3 regions of the Streptomyces sp. NPDC058246 genome follow, and region 1 is predicted to be linked to each of the others. Evidence: predicted binding sites of a transcription regulator. Region 1 holds the regulator's gene; each other region holds the start of a gene.
The links. Region 1 encodes HrcA, which represses chaperone genes, less so after heat shock. Its sites were predicted from a motif close to TTNGCACTCNGNNNNNCNGAGTGCNAA; they were not measured.
Positions count from the first base shown of each region.

Region 2: the regulator HrcA is predicted to act here: its motif matches at 1,362-1,388, upstream of groL (chaperonin GroEL).
Region 3: the regulator HrcA is predicted to act here: its motif matches at 1,513-1,539, upstream of groES (co-chaperone GroES).

Region 1 covers NZ_JBHVWZ010000014.1:18,678-20,943, forward strand. The annotation lists gene dnaJ (molecular chaperone DnaJ) at 1-632, opposite strand, end outside; gene hrcA (heat-inducible transcriptional repressor HrcA) at 633-1,649, opposite strand; gene ACFVXA_RS21285 (MBL fold metallo-hydrolase) at 1,820-2,266, shown strand, end outside.
Region 2 covers NZ_JBHVWZ010000008.1:154,609-156,874, forward strand. The annotation lists gene groL (chaperonin GroEL) at 1-1,236, opposite strand, end outside; gene ACFVXA_RS14680 (cold-shock protein) at 1,622-1,825, opposite strand.
Region 3 covers NZ_JBHVWZ010000002.1:335,392-337,657, reverse strand. The annotation lists gene groL (chaperonin GroEL) at 1-946, opposite strand, end outside; gene groES (co-chaperone GroES) at 1,060-1,368, opposite strand; gene ACFVXA_RS04085 (polysaccharide deacetylase family protein) at 1,665-2,266, opposite strand, start outside.

The DNA of each region.
Region 1 (2,266 bases):
GACCGCACCCGGCCGTCGCCCGCGCACTCGGGGCACGGCGTCGGGACGACGGTCCCGAAGCCCTGGCACTGCGGGCAGGGACGGGACGTCATGACCTGGCCCAGGAAGGACCGCGTCACCTGGGACACCTCACCGCGACCGCGGCACATGTCACACGTCTGGGCCGAGGTCCCCGGCGCCGCGCCCTCACCGTTACAGGTGGCGCAGACGACGGCCGTGTCGACCTGGATGTCCTTCGTGGTGCCGAAGGCCGCCTCGTCCAGCTCGATCTCGAGCCGGATCATGGCGTCCTGGCCCCGGCGCGTACGCGAGCGGGGCCCGCGCTGCGACGCCGTGCCGAAGAAGGCGTCCATGATGTCCGAGAAGTTCCCGAAGCCGCCCGCGCCGAAGCCGCCGGCGCCCGCGCCGCCCGACTGGGACAGCGGGTCGCCGCCGAGGTCGTAGACCTGCTTCTTCTGCGGGTCCGACAACACCTCGTACGCGGCGTTGATCTCCTTGAACCGCTCCTGCGTCTTCGGATCGGGGTTGACGTCCGGATGCAGCTCGCGAGCGAGCCTCCGGAACGCCTTCTTGATCTCGTCCTGGGACGCGTCGCGGCGCACGCCGAGTACGGCGTAGTAGTCCGTGGCCACTTACGACTCCGCCAGGATCTGTCCGACGTACCGTGCCACCGCTCGTACCGCTCCCATCGTTCCCGGGTAATCCATGCGCGTGGGCCCTACCACGCCGAGTTTGGCTACTGCCTCGCCGCCCGAACCGTAGCCGACGGAGACGACGGACGTGGAGTTGAGTCCCTCATAGGCGTTCTCGTGACCGATCCGTACGGTCATGCCCGAATCCCCGGCCTCCCCAAGCAACTTGAGGAGCACGACCTGCTCCTCCAGCGCTTCGAGCACCGGCCGGATGGTGAGAGGGAAGTCATGTCCGAAGCGGGTGAGATTGGCGGTACCGCCGATCATCAGCCGCTCCTCGGTCTCTTCGACCAGCGTCTCCAGGAGAGTGGAGAGCACCGTCGCGACCGTACCCCTGTCCTCCGCCTCGAAGGCGTCCGGCAGGTCCTGCACCAGCTGCGGGACGTCCGCGAAGCGGCGGCCCGCGATCCTGCTGTTGAGCCGGGCCCGCAGATCCGCGAGCGAGGTCTCCCCGAACGGCACCGGGCAGTCGATCATGCGCTGCTCGACCCGGCCGGTGTCCGTGATCAGCACCAGCATCACGCGCGCGGGGGCGAGCGACAGCAGCTCCACGTGCCGCACCGTCGAGCGCGTCAGCGAGGGATACTGCACGACGGCGACCTGCCGGGTGAGCTGGGCGAGCAGCCGGACCGTCCGCCCCACCACGTCGTCGAGGTCGACGGCGCCGTCGAGGAAGTTCTGGATGGCGCGGCGCTCCGGCGCGGTCATCGGCTTCACGCCCGCGAGCTTGTCGACGAAGAGCCGGTAGCCCTTGTCGGTGGGGATGCGCCCGGCGCTGGTGTGCGGCTGGGCGATGTAGCCCTCGTCCTCCAGCGCGGCCATGTCGTTGCGGACCGTCGCCGGGGAGACCCCGAGGCGGTGCCGCTCGGTGAGCGCCTTGGAACCGACCGGCTCCTCGGTCCCCACGTAGTCCTGGACGATGGCGCGCAGCACTTCGAGCCTGCGTTCACTGAGCATCGCGCACACCTCCAGAATTTCGTCCCGTGGTCCTGGTGACCTTCGGCCTGGCACTCAGCGCACACGAGTGCCAGCGTTCCCCGGCCCAGTGTACGGCCGTGGGGTACGGCCCCGGCAAGGGCGGCCCCGCCAGGTCGTGCGCGGGACGATCGCACAGCTAGCGTCTGGGTATGAGCGTGACTTGGGAAGAGCCGGGATGGGAACGGGTGGCACCCCGGGTCGGGCGGCGGCGGCTTCCGGTCTGGGACTGCACGGCCGGGCTCGTGGTGGGCGAGGGCGCGGCGCTGATGATCGACGCCGGGTCGAGCCTGCGGGAGGGCGCGCTGCTGCGCACCGAGGCGCGGCGGCTGCTCGGCCCGGAGCGCCGCGTGACGCACCTCGCACTCACGCACCCCCACTTCGACCACGTCTTCGGTGCGGCGGCGTTCGCGGGTGTGGAGGTGTACGGGGCGGTCGGACTGGACACCGTCCTCGCGCACGACCGCGAGGAGCTGCGCGCGGACGCCGTACGCAACGGTCTCGACCCGGACGAGGCGGCGGAGGCCGCGGACCTTCTGGTGCACCCGCGCCACCTGGTGTCCGGCGAGTGGACCCTGGACCTGGGCGGCGGGGTCCAG
Region 2 (2,266 bases), on a different contig from region 1:
ACCGGCGACGATGCCCTCCTCGACGGCCGCCTTCGCGTTGCGAACGGCGTCCTCGATGCGGTGCTTGCGCTCCTTGAGCTCGACCTCGGTGGCGGCACCGGCCTTGATGACGGCCACGCCGCCGGCCAGCTTCGCCAGGCGCTCCTGGAGCTTCTCGCGGTCGTAGTCCGAGTCCGAGTTCTCGATCTCGGCACGGATCTGGTTGACCCGGCCGGCGACCTGGTCGGCGGAGCCGGAGCCGTCGACGATCGTGGTCTCGTCCTTGGTGATGACGACCTTGCGGGCGCGGCCCAGCAGGTCCAGACCCGCGTTCTCCAGCTTGAGGCCGACCTCCTCGGAGATGACCTCGCCGCCCGTGAGGATGGCGATGTCGCCGAGCATGGCCTTGCGGCGGTCACCGAAGCCCGGGGCCTTGACGGCGACGGACTTGAAGGTGCCACGGATCTTGTTGACGACCAGGGTCGACAGGGCCTCGCCCTCGACGTCCTCGGCGATGATCAGCAGCGGCTTGCCGGACTGCATGACCTTCTCGAGGAGCGGCAGCAGGTCCTTGACGTTGCTGATCTTCGAGTTGGCGATCAGGATGTACGGGTCGTCGAGGACGGCCTCCATACGCTCCATGTCGGTGGCGAAGTACGCCGAGATGTAGCCCTTGTCGAAGCGCATACCCTCGGTGAGCTCCAGCTCCAGACCGAAGGTCTGGGACTCCTCGACGGTGATGACGCCTTCCTTGCCGACCTTGTCCATCGCCTCGGCGATGAGCTCGCCGATCTGGGTGTCGGCGGCGGAGATGGAGGCCGTGGAAGCGATCTGCTCCTTGGTCTCGACATCCTTGGCCTGCTCGAGCAGGGCACCGGAGACGGCCTCGACGGCCTTCTCGATACCGCGCTTGAGGGCCATCGGGTTGGCGCCGGCGGCTACGTTGCGAAGGCCCTCGCGGACCAGCGCCTGGGCGAGGACGGTCGCCGTGGTCGTACCGTCACCGGCGACGTCGTCCGTCTTCTTGGCGACTTCCTTGACCAGCTCGGCGCCGATCTTCTCGTACGGGTCCTCGAGCTCGATCTCCTTGGCGATGGAAACACCATCGTTGGTGATCGTGGGGGCGCCCCACTTCTTCTCGAGGACGACGTTGCGACCCTTGGGGCCAAGGGTGACCTTGACGGCGTCGGCGAGCTGGTTCATCCCGCGCTCGAGACCGCGCCGTGCCTCCTCGTCGAACGCGATGATCTTGGCCATGTGAAGTGGTCCTCCCGGACGGGGTGGATTGCTCCGGATCGCGCCCGCGCCCGCGACGGACGGCCTGCAAGCCCTGTGGTTCCTTGCCCCACCGGCCTGCGGGCCTCGCCGGCCCGATCCAAGTTCTGTCACTCTCACTGGGAGAGTGCTAACGCCAATGATTAGCACTCGACCCCTGCGAGTGCAAGCGCCTCTCACGAACGGGGCGGGTCCGGGAACGCGAACGGGGCGGGTCCGGGAACGCGAGTGGGGCGGGCCCGGGGACGCGAGTGGGGCGGGCCCGGGGACGCGAACGGAAGCGGGCCGGGGAACGCACGAGGGGTCCGCATCCCAGGTGGGATGCGGACCCCTCGGCGTGAGTGCGTCGTTGGCCGTTCGCGCCGGATCAGACGGCGAGCTTGACCATGTCCGCCTGCGGACCCTTCTGGCCCTGCGAGATCTCGAACTCCACTCGCTGACCCTCTTCAAGGGTGCGGTAGCCGTCCATCTGAATCGCGCTGTAGTGCACGAAGACGTCCGCACCACCGTCGACCGCGATGAAGCCGTACCCCTTCTCCGCGTTGAACCACTTGACGGTGCCCTGAGCCATGCCTAACTCCCCTATTACTGGCCCTTGCACAGATCCACACTTCGCGGATCCGGGTCAGACCTCACCCCCCAACGGTTGGGGGTGTGCGCCGGAACGCGTCGACCGCGGCTGAATGTATCTGTCCAACTGCCGTCTGCAACAGGTCAATCGGACGAGAATTCTGGGCACGACCGATCGGGAATATGCGGAGAATTTGCGAAGATTCAGGGCAAGTCGGGCCCCGTAAATGCCATAAACGGCTCAAAGACATGGGGCACATTGGCTACTTCTTATCGGGTGTCGCACAGGTACTCATATGCGTCCGGCATGAAAAGCGAAGCAGCTTCCCCAACTGTACCGCGCTCAACCATGCAGAATTGCCCCCTCCGTTTCTCTCACGGAGAGGGCAATTCGATGAACTCTTGGTAATGAGCGTTACCTACGGTAACAATCTCACCCTGG
Region 3 (2,266 bases), on a different contig from region 1:
CGTCCAGGCCGACCTGGTCGAGCTTGAGGCCGACCTCCTCGGCGATGACCTGACCACCGGTGAGGGTGGCGATGTCGCCGAGCATGGCCTTGCGGCGGTCACCGAAGCCGGGGGCCTTCACGGCGACGGCGTTGAACGTGCCGCGGATCTTGTTCACGACCAGGGTCGACAGGGCCTCGCCCTCGACGTCCTCGGCGATGATCAGCAGCGGCTTGGAGGCGTTGGCCTGGATGACCTTCTCCAGCAGCGGCAGCAGGTCCTGGATGGAGCTGATCTTGCCCTGGTGGATGAGGATGTACGGGTCCTCGAGGACGGCCTCCATGCGCTCCTGGTCCGTCACGAAGTACGGCGACAGGTAGCCCTTGTCGAAGGCCATGCCCTCGGTGAAGTCCAGCTCGAGACCGAAGGTGTTGGACTCCTCGACGGTGATGACACCGTCCTTGCCGACCTTGTCCATCGCCTCGGCGATGAGCTCGCCGACCTGCGGGTCCTGGGCGGACAGACCGGCGACGGCGGCGATGTCGGACTTCTCGTCGATCGGGCGCGCGGTGGCGAGGAGTTCGTCCGAGACCGCCTTGACGGCCGCGTCGATGCCCTTCTTCAGCAGCGCCGGGGAGGCACCCGCGGCGACGTTCTTCAGGCCCTCGCGGACGAGCGCCTGGGCCAGCACGGTGGCGGTGGTCGTACCGTCACCCGCGATGTCGTTGGTCTTGGTCGCCACCTCCTTCACCAGCTGGGCGCCGAGGTTCTCGTACGGGTCCTCGACCTCGACCTCGCGGGCGATGGTCACACCGTCGTTGGTGATGGTGGGAGCGCCGAACTTCTTGTCGATGACGACGTTGCGGCCCTTGGGACCGATCGTCACCTTCACCGTGTCGGCAAGCTTGTTGACGCCGCGCTCAAGGGCGCGACGGGCGTCCTCGTCGAACTTCAGGATCTTCGCCATGGGAGCGATTCAGCCCTCTCGGAAAACTTGGGAGAAACGAACTGCGCCCCCAGCGCCCGGCTTCATGGAGGTCGCGGGGGCCAGGGGCGCAGTTCACTGCAAATCTGGGTGAATTACTTCTCGATGATCGCGAGCACGTCGCGAGCCGAGAGGACGAGGTACTCCTCGCCGTTGTACTTCACCTCGGTGCCGCCGTACTTGCTGTACAGCACGACGTCGCCGACAGTGACGTCGAGCGGAAGACGGTTGCCGTCCTCGAACCGGCCCGGGCCCACGGCCAGGACGACGCCCTCCTGGGGCTTCTCCTTGGCGGTGTCCGGAATAACCAGGCCAGAAGCCGTGGTCTGCTCGGCGTCGAGCGGCTGGACCACAATGCGGTCCTCGAGCGGCTTGATGGCAACCTTGGAGCTGGTGGTCGTCACGATCCGACCTCCCCCTTCGGAGATCTCACGGGGTTAACTGTCTGAGGTGGCGACCAGGTCGATCCGTCGTCGCGGGTGCCGGACCTGCCCGTCGCTATTGGCACTCTCCAGGGGGGAGTGCCAGACCCGAGACTATGACTGCGATTAGCACTCGGTCAAGCGGAGTGCCAACGCGGCGCCTACATGAACGTAAAACCTCGGTACGGTCCCCGGCGCGAGAGCGGTCGGTCGTGGCCCTCCGAGCACCCGGAGTACCCCGAGCACCTCGAGCGCCTCGAGCGCCTTGAGCGCCCCGATCAGAGGTAGTCCTCCAGGCGCCCCAGCCCGTACCCCTGTGCCTGTACCCGTCGGAGCAGCCGGGTCGTCGCCCCCGTCAGGCCCGGCTCGTCGGGGATGACCAGGATCTCGCCGGCCCGCAGCGGGCCCACGCCGGTCTCCCGTCCCAGCACGAGCGCCGCGACCCCGCAGTCGGCGGCGGCGCGCAGCGTGGTGGCGTCGTACCTGCCGTACGGGGGACGCAGCAGCCTGGGCCGGATGCCGAAGCGCCGTTTCAGCTTCTCCTGCTGGCCGCAGATCTCGGCGCGCTGGCCGACGTACGGAAGGCCGCGCAGGGAGGCGTGGTCGAGGGTGTGGTTCTGCACGCTCGCACCGACCGCCCGCAGCTGCGCGAAGTGCCCGTACCCCGGCCCGACGACACTGTCCGTGAGAAACATGCTGACCGGCAGCCGCAGTTCACGGACCATGTCGACGAACCGCGGATCCCGCTCGGCACCGTCGTCGTACGTCAGGAAGACCACCCGGTCGCGGGTGGCCACGTGGTCCACGACCGGGAGCAGCCCCGGCCCCGCGGTGCGCGCGGCGGTCCGGGCGGGCGGCCGCGGCGGCCGGGCGAGCGGGG